DNA from 3 places in the Paenibacillus sp. UMB4589-SE434 genome. Region 3 is predicted to be linked to each of the others. Evidence: riboswitches for the same ligand, from Rfam matches in the RefSeq annotation. Region 3 holds a riboswitch; each other region holds the start of a gene.
What was found. Region 3 has a riboswitch for cobalamin ahead of QP775_RS19045 (ABC transporter substrate-binding protein). Riboswitches for the same ligand answer to the same signal wherever they lie in the genome.
Positions count from the first base shown of each region.

Region 1: it holds a riboswitch for cobalamin, as region 3 does, so the genes downstream of both, metE (5-methyltetrahydropteroyltriglutamate--homocysteine S-methyltransferase) here and QP775_RS19045 (ABC transporter substrate-binding protein) in region 3, are expected to answer to the same signal.
Region 2: it holds a riboswitch for cobalamin, as region 3 does, so the genes downstream of both, QP775_RS15730 (1-propanol dehydrogenase PduQ) here and QP775_RS19045 (ABC transporter substrate-binding protein) in region 3, are expected to answer to the same signal.

Region 1 covers NZ_JASOYK010000001.1:1,737,862-1,742,081, forward strand. Annotated here, with positions in the region: gene QP775_RS07080 (DUF3939 domain-containing protein) at 1-267, opposite strand, end outside; gene metE (5-methyltetrahydropteroyltriglutamate--homocysteine S-methyltransferase) at 562-2,928, opposite strand; cobalamin riboswitch at 3,296-3,485, opposite strand; gene QP775_RS07090 (GTP pyrophosphokinase) at 3,841-4,220, opposite strand, start outside.
Region 2 covers NZ_JASOYK010000004.1:100,568-104,787, forward strand. Annotated here, with positions in the region: gene ytvI (sporulation integral membrane protein YtvI) at 1-988, opposite strand, end outside; adenosylcobalamin (AdoCbl) riboswitch at 1,346-1,497, shown strand; gene QP775_RS15730 (1-propanol dehydrogenase PduQ) at 1,884-3,026, shown strand; gene QP775_RS15735 (BMC domain-containing protein) at 3,220-3,573, shown strand; gene QP775_RS15740 (EutP/PduV family microcompartment system protein) at 3,588-4,019, shown strand; gene QP775_RS15745 (ANTAR domain-containing response regulator) at 4,084-4,220, shown strand, end outside.
Region 3 covers NZ_JASOYK010000006.1:65,934-70,153, forward strand. Annotated here, with positions in the region: gene QP775_RS19040 (histidine phosphatase family protein) at 1-751, shown strand, start outside; cobalamin riboswitch at 912-1,104, shown strand; gene QP775_RS19045 (ABC transporter substrate-binding protein) at 1,396-2,385, shown strand; gene QP775_RS19050 (FecCD family ABC transporter permease) at 2,444-3,514, shown strand; gene QP775_RS19055 (ABC transporter ATP-binding protein) at 3,522-4,220, shown strand, end outside.

The DNA of each region.
Region 1 (4,220 bases), on a different contig from region 3:
GTCTTGTTCTTCAAATATTTGATACGTGAAACGGGACATATAGAACTTCTGATTGGAGATCCCGCCCAGATAACGACGCAATCGATATAAATCGATACTCTGGTCTTCACGTAATAATTGTGTACGTATCATCTGCTCAGGCATATCATGTTCCCAAGCTAACATGGCACGCTTTACATCTTTCAAAGTGACCACTACTTCTTCATACTCATAATTTTTATTTTTCGCTTTAACGACGCTGCGGTACCAGTTAGTCAGCCATTTCATGTCTGAACACTCCTCTCAATACGGCATTACTTATAGAAAGTAAATAATTAAACCGCTATGTTGTATCCGCTTACAATTATATTATAGCACAAATTAGCTGTCTTGAGAGCCTTTATTGTCTAATTCCATATATTTAGATTTAAATTATAAAAACAATATATGTGTAATCACGTGATAAAGCCGTGTCCGCATACGCTGCACTATTATAGACACTCGAGTCCCTCATTCCATCATTAGGATTGTTGTCTATTGCAGCGTACGCAACACGGCGTTAAGTTAATTCTAGCTTATTAATTAGGAGTTCTTGGTCGTTAAATGTTCACGAGCTTGCTCCGCTGCTTTAACCATATTAGACAATGCAGCGATCGTTTCCTGCTCATTTCTAGTCTTCAAACCGCAGTCTGGATTAATCCAGAAGGTACGTGCAGGCATCACTTGTAGTACCGATTCGATAAAGGAAGCCATTTCTGCTGTAGCAGGTATGCGCGGACTGTGAATATCATAGACACCAAGCCCGATACCCAGCTCATATTGATGCTTAGCGAATACTTCTACGATGTCTCCTCCGCTGCGTGCTGTTTCTACGGAGATGACATCTGCATCCATTTCCCGGATCAAGTCGACCATATCCGAGAAATCACAGTAACACATATGTGTATGCACCTGCGTCTCCGGTTTTACGCCACTTGTCGTCAGGCGGAACGCTTTAACCGTCCATTCACGGTATCCTTGCTTGTCATCTGGATGCAGCGGCATACCCTCTTTGACCGCTGGCTCATCGACCTGAATCATGCCAATGCCCGCTTCTTCCAAAGCTTGAATCTCTTGACGAAGAGCCCATGACAATTGGTAGGCTGCTTCCTCACGTGAAATATCATCGCGTACGAACGACCAATTCAAGATGGTCACTGGTCCTGTTAACATTCCTTTTACCGGTTTGCTGGTAAGGGATTGGGCATATTCCGTCTCGACGACCGTCATCGCTTCCACAAATGCTACATCCCCGTACAATACAGGCGGCTTCACGCAGCGCGAACCGTAAGATTGCACCCAACCGTTCTTGGTAAATACGAACCCTTCCAACTTCTCACCAAAGTACTCTACCATATCTGTACGTTCAAATTCACCATGAACAAGCACATCGATACCAATTTGTTCTTGAATATCAATCCATCGTTTCATTTCGGCTTGCAAATACGCTGTGTATGCAGCCTCACTCCACTCGCCTTTGCGGAACTTTAAGCGAGCTTTACGAACTTCAGCTGTCTGCGGCAAACTCCCGATTGAAGTTGTAGGCAGCAGCGGGAGGTTGGACCAGCGAGCTTGATGTAATGCCAGACGTTCGGAGAACGGAACACGTGTCCACGCTTCCTCAGACGACTGAATCCGTAATAATTCTTCTTTCACCTGCGGGCGGTTGCGTTCTGGCAAGCTGCGCCATTCAGCAACAGCTTGCGCACTGGCAACGATACCAGCTTCCGTGTCCGCCGTAGGATTCGCGAGATGCTGGGCCAGAAGTTCGAGTTCAACCAGCTTCTCATCCGCTCCGGTTAAGATCGTACGTACATATTCTGGAAGCTCAGTCTCGCTGCTTAACGTCAATGGAACATGCAGCAAGCTGCAGGACGGCTGCACGATCCAACGTTCAGCTGGTACTTGAGGCTTCACATATTGTGTCAACAGCTCTGTCACTGCGGCAAGATCGGTCTTCCAAATGTTGCGTCCATCGATGACGCCAAGAGCAATGCGCTTATCAGCAGGGAATCCAAGTTTTTGAATTGCCTCCAGGTTACGCGCTTTTCCATGTACAAGATCGAGACCAAGTACGTCAACTGGCAGCTCTACAAACGATTCATAGTCAGATACGCTTTCAAAGTAAGTTTGCACCCAAATGGAGAGGGATGGAGACTGTGCACGAAGATATGTGTATATCTCTTTGACGGCTACCCATTCTTCTTTATTCATCGGCAGCACGAATCCAGGTTCATCCAACTGAACATTTGTAACCCCTTCAGCAGCAAGAGCAACAAGCACTTCGCCATATACGACAGCAAACTGTTTTGCGACAGCAGCACGATCGGCCGCAGCAATTCCTTTCATTAAGCGAACAAATGTATAAGGTCCGACGAGGACTGGCTTCCATACGGACACGTCCACACTTCCCGCCTGCTTCGCACGGCGTACTGCTGCTACCGGATGGTTATACAACAGTTCAGGTGCACGGTCTTCCCATTCTGGAACGATGTAATGATAGTTGGTATTAAACCATTTTGTCATCTCGCATGCAGTTGATTGTGCAGTACCGCGCGCCATGCCAAATGTAACATCTATTATCGCTTGGGGTGTACCAGCAGCATCACTTTGTGATGACTTCAATGTGTCCAACTGATCGGCAAACTCATGACGGAAACGTTCAGGGATAATATCAAACATAACTGCAGTATCCAGTACGTGATCGTACCACGTATAATCTTGCACAGGAACATAAGACAGCTTGGCGTCAACCAACGTCGTAAGACGCTCTGCTTCAATACGGTTTAACTCCGTTTCCAATTGTGCAGAAGAAGTTTTGCCTCCCCAATATTGTTCCAAAGCTTTTTTCCATTCACGATTGTACCCGATACGAGGATATCCGATGACACTAGTGTTTAATTGACCCATTGTTGCAGCCTCCCCAAATTGAATGTCAAATTATAATTTGCTGTTACGTCATTACGTCGTTACGTCTTCGAAAACACAAAAAAGGGCATTGCTATCTTTGCATACAAAGATAGCAATGCCCGTAAACGTCATGTCAAAGAACAACATCAGATGTGCGTATAGCTCCTTGAATTCAACTACCTCTTACATTCTATCTGCTTACGTCAGACGAATGCAGTCTTGCGTATTATACGCATATGACAGCAGTTAAACACCAAGATTATCCGCGATACATAAAGCTTTCCTCGGTCTGGTTCTATGCCAGCCATCAAGCCTTATGAAGGAACATCCGTGTTCACGTAACACCTCCCTATCTCCCGTAGGTTATGCAGTGTCGTCAGAACGGGCAGGTCTCCTGGCTTCAACCTCATCGATGTCAACTGCCTTCCCGATCATCAAGACCAGTGGCATAGTTAGCTGCATCTCAGCTGTTACAGTGGCGGGACCGCGTCGGTATTGCACCGACTTCCCTATTAAGCTTTGACGTTACCCAAAGCACCTGTTCTCATCTATTCAATTGCGTTGGTTATCGTAACCAATTGTCCTGATTATATCTGCTGCATGAACAAATGACAAGCTTTTATTATCTAGTGTATTTATCGGAATAGAGGTAAATACAATTAAATTAATCAAATAAACAAAATTTTCTCGCGTCTTGGGCTGATTCGTCTTCCCAAAATCCATTTCATTTTATTCATCTTCACCAAGCCCCATAACTAAAAATACTTATAGCCGTCAGCAGGCTTGCAAATTTAACTAGGGGCATCCGCTACCGTACCCTTAACGAAAAACTAAGTAATAACAGGACGTATGTTGCATTGCACTTTGAGGTAAGAACCGTTATGCTGCACAAGAGTTGTTAATAGCTTTGATTTAATCTGACAGCAGCTCGTCTAGCGCTTTTTGATATTTCAAATTTCTTATATAATCTTGTTCAGTCGGCGACTCAATTCTTGATAAGTTCATGTTATCCATAATATCTGCAATCTTAACGCTTCTAGCAACGGGAACAGATTTCAAACGCTGAATGAACTCGATATACGATTCATCTTTATGCCTAGTCAGACATTCAATTGCAAATACTGCATCTTCGGATAATCCGAGCTCAAGTAATTCTTTGCTATTGAGCTCGGTATCCTCTAGAACATCATGCAGAACCGCTACAATTTTTTCTTCCTCGCTTTTCATTTTCAACATGACACGAAGCGGATGCAGTATGTAGGGATTACCGCCTTTGTCCACTTGTCCATCGT
Region 2 (4,220 bases), on a different contig from region 3:
TAAACATAGCGATGAGAGTGGCTAGGGGATCAAGGCCCACGCTAGAAGCAAGTACCTTGGGTTCCATAATCTGTCGTGCAACTAGGACGATGCCGTACAGGATAGAGAGACCAATCCCTGTTGACGAACTCCCCGTCAAGAAGCAATATGCAATCCAAGGCACCATGACAGCACCGACGCCAAGGTACGGCAGCAGATCAACGAAGCCGATCAAAAGACCGATCGTAACCGCATACTCAACTTGGATGATCAACAATCCGGTAATGACAACAACAGCGGTAATCGTGATAAGAATAAATTGCGCACGCAAGTAACCAAACAATGCTTTTTTTAAATCGGACCAAATAGTACGAATCGGCTTGCGGACACGTTCGGGTATGAGATCAGCAGCGATTACGATCCACCTCTTCCAATCCTTGCTAATAAAGAAGGCTGCTAATATGACCACAACAGAAATAGTCGCGATATTAGGCAGGCTGGATAAGAAGAGGACGATACCGTTTAGGAAACTACTGACCAAATAGGTAATTGTATCTGTAACGGTTTCCGTCGTTTTTTTGATGTTGCTGTTAATCGTATCTTGGATGTTTGGATTGTCCACATATAAGGAATTAATCGTTCGTATAAAGGATTGTACCTCTTCATTGTCCACCAGATTTATAAAAATAGACCGCCATACATCCAAATATTGTTGAATCGTCTGGGACAGCGTAATGATCTCTTTGACGATACGCGTCACGACAGCCGCTGCTACAGTGAGCATACCAGTAATAAATACCGTCAATGCAATTGTTACACTAAGCCAACGCGGAATGCGCAGCTTATCCGTCATGCCGTTGACGAGTGGGTTCAGCATCAGTGCAATAAGCCAAGCGAATAGAAACGGGTAGATAAGCGGAAGGATAAAATAACTGCCTGCTAAAGCAGCGACAATTAAAAATGTTACCCAGCCCCCACGCCAAATACGCATCAACACAGCGGCATCCACATCAAATCTCCTTTCCCATCGGGCATAGAATGAAGAAGGTTGTCTAGTTATTCATATGACAATCACACAGGGTGACAGAACTGGAGAAGCAAAGTTGGTACTAATTTGAGCTTCGGAAGACTGTTATGGTTATGTAACATCCCGACCCTGCATGCAGAGCCGCGCATGGCATTGTTGTTAGCGAAGAAGATATCTTTTGGTTTACAGAGAAGTGCAATCAGTTTGGATGACTGATGCTTACATGTTAATCTCTTCGTTTCGTATTCAGCATTTTAGCAGCCTCATTTATGCCGTTACATATTGCCAAACTGTTAGATTGTGCTATAATAATGTCGAATGGACGCCCATTCACGTCATGTACAATAGAAAAAGTTATAGGTAATGGAAGTTTGGTGCAAATCCAACACGGTCCCGCCACTGTAATAGATCGAATATTCGGTCTTAAGTCAGGTCGTTTGCCTAGTAACTTTGTCTGGCTAGTCATTTCGAGGCGAAAGTGACTAGTTTACAAGTCTAGTGACGATTGATGCCTCGCTAGGCTTTTTTACGTTGTAAGCAGGCTGCTGACACTGATGTTAGCAAGGCCAGGTGCTCGCCGCCGAACTTGTACAATGGAGTATAGCTTGTCAAGCGGGAGGTTCTTCAAGGCAGAAGAACAAGGTGCACAATGGTGTGCATGCCCCTTTTTTATACAAGATCACCTATATGCTATTGCGTAGCAGTTGAGATTCGGTTGACGAATATCGGTGTTACAGTGTACAGTTGAGATAGACAATTTAATGATTGCTGCACAATGGCGTGCACATGATAATACAAGCAAAGAGGCTTTTGAAGGGAACGTATCCCTTTGAAAGTCTCTTTTTTTGTTTCCAATAATTTCATGGAGGTGCCTTACATGGACAAAATTTCAATGAAAACGGACATCTATCTGGGACAAGGTGCACTGGATCGCCTGTCAGAGTGGAGAAATAGACGGATCTTCGTAGTCACAGATCCATTTATGGTGAAGTCGGGGATGATTAACCTGCTGTTCGAACGACTGCATGACAGCAACGAACAATACATTTTCAGCAACATTGTTCCAGATCCTCCCGTTGAGATTGTGACAGAAGGTGTGGAAGCGCTCGGCGCGTTTCAAGCGGACCTGATGATTGCAATTGGTGGTGGATCTGCTATAGATGCAGCTAAGGCAATGAAGCTGTTCGCCCACAAATTGCTGGATCAGCATGACATGCCATTTGTAGCCATTCCGACAACTAGCGGGACAGGCTCAGAGGTGACATCGTTCTCCGTCATCAGCGACAAAGAGAAAAATATTAAATATCCTTTGGTTTCCGATGACATGCTGCCGCAAGAAGCAATATTGGACCCAGAGCTGGTCAAAAGTGTGCCCGACTTCATCACCGCTGATACGGGCATGGATGTACTGACACATGCTATTGAAGCATATGTGTCTACAAAAGCAAACGACATTTCCGATGCATTGGCGGAAAAGGCGATCAAACTCGTATTGGCTTATTTGCCACGTGCTTATCAGGATGGCAACGATCTAGAGGCACGCGAGAAAATGCACAATGCCTCTTGCCTGGCAGGGATGGCGTTTAATATTACGTCGCTCGGGCTTAACCATGGAATTGCACATGTGGCCGGAGCGAAATTCAAGATTGCGCACGGACGCATGAATGCGCTGCTGCTGCCGCATGTCATTGCCTATAATGCAGACTACAAGCCGGGTTACGGTAAAGAAGAGAGCAACGCTGCAGCGGTTAGATACGCGGAAATCGCCAGCATATTGGGATTGACTGCACCACATGCCAAGAGCGGCGTGCGCAGTCTGATTCAAGCGATCAAGCAGTTGCAGAAGCAATTAAAAATGCCGCAGACACTACAAGAGTGCGGCGTGGAACGAGCAGCGCTGGAAGAGATGCGCGGGGCCATTGCAGAAGGCGCATTGCAAGACGGATGCACGGCCACTAACCCACGTGTACCTACTGCTGCTGACGTCGTTGAAATTTTGAACAAAATGTATCAATCATAAATTGGAATGAAGTTTCAGATGTAATGATATTGACAACGCTTGCAGGTTAAAATATAGTAAAAGTAACACAACGGCGTGTTGCATACAAATAAAAGCGAAGAGGCTTCTTAAAATTTCCGTGTGAACTTTTAAGGGGTCTTTATGTTTTTTTACAGCTATTTCAAGTGTCACTGACATGAGATGGGATGAGAGTATGGACCAACACAATGAGAAACAACGAGTTATTCAAGAATATGTGCCTGGTAAACAGGTTACGCTGGCTCATATTATCGCGAATCCGAATCCGGACATTTACAAGAAGCTCGGATTGGGAAGCGAGGCAAGAGATGCCATCGGCATTATGACCATTACGCCAAGTGAGGCTTCTATTATTGCGGCTGATATTGCAACGAAGGCGGCTGGCGTTCAGATTGGCTTTGTTGACCGATTCAGCGGATCTCTGGTTGTCACGGGGGATGTATCATCCGTCGAATCCGCAGTAAGTGAAGTCCTGCTGGGACTACAACATATTATTGGCTTCTCGGCTGCGAAGATTACGAGAACGTAGGAGAAGAAGCTGCGATGAAGAAAATTATTTTTGCCGGAAGCACAGGCTCAGGTAAGACAACACTGTGCCAGAAGCTGCACGGTCAGGCAATTGCTTATAAGAAGACACAGGCTGTCGAGAGCTTCGAGCAAGCGATCGATACGCCGGGGGAGTGCATCGAGAATCGTTATTTGTACAAGATGCTGCTTGTCTCTAGTGTCGATGCAGACGTGATTGGGCTTGTGCAAGATTGCACGAAGGAAGAAAGTTATTTCCCGCCCGCTTTTGCTACCGTTTTTGCCAAGCCGGTGATTGGAATTGTGACAAAAGTAGAACTGGCACAATCCCGTGATGAGGTGGCACAAGCGAGAGCACATTTACAGGCGGCGGGTGTAGAAGCGATTTTTGAAGTCTCAACGATAGAGGACATAGGCGTAGAGGCGCTTCAACATTATTTGGAAGCGTAATGACATCCTCCTAAGGGGCGTTCAAGAGACAAGCAAATACGGCAGACAACGAGGTGCGTGACACATGAATGGAAAAATTGTAATAGTCGACGATGAACCTATTACAAGGATGGATATTCGTGAGATGCTGGAAGAGGCGGGCTACAATGTTGTAGGCGAAGCTTCCGATGGCTTTGAGGCTATCGAATTATGTAAAAAGCA
Region 3 (4,220 bases):
GTGTGACAGGAGTGAGGCTCTACATAAAGGCTTAGCCCGCAATAGGGGCACAGCCGGCAATCGTCGCACCCCTGTGCTGGTGCGACTGTATGTTGCGCGCCACGGTGTGACGCGCGCTAATGTCGAGCGGCGGTATGTCAGCCGCTCGGACGTGCCGCTCCTGCCTGAGGCCGGAGCGGCTTTACGCCCGCTGCGCCGCAAGCTGGCAGCGCGGCGTCCGCTCGCATTCGCGAGCGATATGCGCCGGTGCGTGAGCACCTTGGCGCAGGTGTGCCCACACGGCGCACAGCGGGCCGTGTTTGATGAGCGCTTGCGCGAGCTTGATTTCGGCCAATGGGAAGGCCTGACATACAGCGACTTGCAAGCGGACGACCACTATCGCGCCTGGCTGGACAACATGGAGGCGGTTGTCCCGCCAGGCGGGGAGTCGTGGTCCAGCTTTGAAGCACGTACAGCAGACGCATGGCAAGCGATTCTGGCAAGCGCGTTAGTCCGCTCCCCTTCTAAGGGAAGTAAACCATGGGTGTCCCGATGCTCCAAAGTACGCAGAACATTCCGTTCACCGAGGAGTGTCCCCCTTAAGGACATTTTGATCGTGACACACGGTGGAGTGGTGCGCAGCTTGTACACACTTGCTTGGCCAGAGGCATCATTCTGGGACATGACAGTGCCAACTGGAGGCGGGTATATCATCATCGCGCAGCGGTGGGGCAGGCAGTGGCGATTCCTGCGGACAGAGCCGCTTGTGTAGTGCTTTGTTGGCATCATACATTTCCATGAGAATTACTTGATAGGTGAGATCAATCTACGTATGAGCCAGATGGAAAAGGTAGGATTGCGAAATATGTAACTTGCTATCCCTCTGTTGTTCACCTATAATCAATCATTAAGTTCACAATTGGAACGGACAAGTGTATATGACGTCTTCAGGTCCTGTCCCAGATGCAAGGAGACAGGTAATAGGGAAGCCGGTGCAATTCCGGCACGGTCCCGCCACTGTATAACGGAGTTACCCTATGATGAGCTAATGTCCGACCCTGATGGGGAGGAATAGTCATCATGAATTCCGTAAGTCAGGAAACCTGCCAGAAGACGTGACGAGCAACAATCCTTCGCGGAAAGGACCAACGTCAACTCCTATCGGTCGCTTGTTAGCGACGATATATGTGTGCGGACATGAATCCGAGGCATATGTCGACAGCTGACTGCGATAAGCTTCTGCTGTACGATGTCAGTCGATCAGATCCCTATTCCCGCTATGTTGTGGAATAGGGATTTTATTATGTGGTAGGGAATAGTTAACAATATCCGAAGAGCGAAAGAGCGATGCTGAAATGCGCTGACCGTTTCTGGAATGAGAACAAGTTATTTGTCAAGATAAGGGGAGATTTATTCATGAAACCATGGTGGAATCGTACTTTAGCAGCTTTGATGGTATGCGTGTTGGCTGTAAGCCTCGCTGCTTGTGGCGGAGCTAAGGAAGAAGGCACACCAGCACCAGACAAGCAGCAGGAACAGACGGGAACAGAGACATCTACTGATGCCTTAAAGACTACATATCCGTTAACAGTGAAGGATGTAACAGGAGAAGAGTTTAAGTTTGACAAAGCTCCTGAGCGTATTGTGTCGGTGTCTCCTGCAGAGACAGAATCCCTGTTTGCTTTAGGGCTGGATAGCCAGATTGCAGGGGTATCTGATTATGATGACTACCCGGAAGCAGCGAAGACTAAAGCTAAAATGGGCGGCATTATGAAGCCTAACGAAGAGGCCATTATCGCAGCAAAGCCTGATATCGTATTTACCGGCATCTCCATGAAAGAAGATGTGGTGAAGAAGTTCCGTGATTTGGGAATTACGATATTTAAAGTAGAACCTAAATCATTTGATGATGTACTTAAAAATATCGAATTGTATGGTCTGATTACGGACCGTCAGCAGCAAGCGAAAGATATTGTAGAGGGCATGAAAAAGACACGTGACGATATCCAAACGGCTGTTAAAGATGTAACGGAGAAGAAAAAAGTATATATTGAGTTCTCACCAGGCTGGACGGTTGGCAGCGGCGAGTTTATGAATGAATTGATCGAGCTGGCAGGTGGCGTAAACGTAGCAGCGGATGCGCAAGGCTGGGTTCAGATCAATGAAGAAAACATCATTAAGAGCAACCCAGATGTAATCATGTTCACGCAAGGTATTGTAGATTCGGCTACAAACAAGACGCTTGAAGAGATTATACGTGGACGCAAGGGCTGGGAAAACATTAACGCAATCAAGAACAACCAGGTCATTGGCGTTGACTCGAACTTGATTAGCCGTCCGGGACCTCGTGTAGCGGAAGGACTCAAGATCATTGCAAAAGCCATCTATCCAGATTTAATCAAGTAATACCACAATTGTTGAGAGATTACACCAAGATGAGCAACTTAAGATGGGATGAGGCATGATGAATAACATCAACCGAACATCGCGTTTAACGTGGCGACACATCACAATCGCAGGAGGAGCAGGCATATTGCTGCTCCTTTTGTCCGTTGTAGGATGTCTTGCAATCGGTTCCGTACATATGCCATTTGGCGAGATTACACGTATTTTGCTGCACCACCTTCCTTGGATCGGGGATCAGGTTCCAGTTACATGGGATGATGCTTCTGCTCAAATAATGATGAATGTTCGTTTCCCGCGTGTGCTGCTGGCTGTTTTGGTAGGGGCCTCGTTAGGCATTGCGGGGACCGCGTTTCAAGGGGTGCTGCGTAATCCATTAGCAGATCCTTATACATTGGGGGTATCATCTGGAGCCTCAGTTGGTGCAGCGCTGCTTATTTATTTTGGGCTGCAGTACGCCTTCTTCGGACAATGGACAATACCAGTTGTTGCATTTGTAACGGGAGTACTTACGCTTATTGTTGTCTTGCGAATGGCAAGGGAAAATGGCAAAATTCCGATCGAGACCCTAATACTGTCGGGTGTGGTGACCAATGCATTTCTAGGGGCTATTGTGTCCTTTATGGTAGCTATGTCCAAGCAGACGATCAATGAAATTTTGTTTTGGGTAATGGGGAGTTTGGCTTTAAGAGGCTGGCCTTATATTTATGTAATTGCCCCTTACTTTGCAGTAACCTTTATTGTGTTGTGTGCTTATACACGGCAGCTCAATCTGCTTGCCCTTGGCGAGCGACAGGCGTCCCATCTGGGATTGGACGTAGAGCGGACCAAATGGATCGTGCTGTTAACTGCAACGTTAGTAACGGCAGGGGCTGTCTCTGTATCCGGAGTCATCGGGTTCGTAGGACTGGTGGTCCCTCATATGCTTCGACTTATCGTAGGACCTGATTATAGATTGCTTATGCCGATGTCAGCTTTGGGCGGTGGTATATACGTGATGTGGGCAGATACGATTGCGCGCTCAGCGCTGGCACCTACGGAAATTCCGCTGGGTGTTGTCACTGCCTTTATCGGTGCACCATTCTTTGCTTATTTATTGATACGCAACAAAAAGGTGAGACGGGGGGAGTGAGGCGCTAATGGCACATCAACATCAAGGCCCAGGGAGTGTGACGTTAAAAACAGCAGGTATGTCGGAGTCCAAAGGAAAGATCGAATCTAATACCAGCTCTGACGGCGCTAATGCTAGTGATTACACGTCAAGCATACCGTATGCTGTGACCGAAGTCCCTGTCATTGCTGCTGCTGGATTGTATCATAGCTATGGCGGCCGACAAGTGCTGCATGATGTCTCGCTCTCTGTTCAAGCAGGTGAATGGCTGGGCATTATCGGCCCTAATGGCAGCGGCAAATCAACGCTGTTATCCCTGCTGTCTAATGCAGAGACACCGTCAAAGGGCGCGGTATCCATTTATGGAAAAGCCATTCATGCTTATAAGCGAAAGGAATTATCCCGTCTTATGGCAGTGCTGCAGCAGGAAGCTTTGCCGCCTGTGCATTTCACGGTGCGGGATATTGTTGAAATGGGCAGATTTCCCTATCAATCCTGGTTTGGCAGTGAACGCGAAGACAGCGGGCTGATCGTGGATCATATTATGTCTAAGCTCCAACTGGAACAGATCGCAGATCGCCCACTGGACCGCTTGAGCGGAGGACAGCGACAGCGGGCAGCGCTCGGCAAATTGATGGCGCAATCGCCTAGTATTGTTTTGTTGGATGAACCGACCACTTATCTTGATATTCGCTATCAGGTTCAGTTTATGGATGTGATTAGGGAT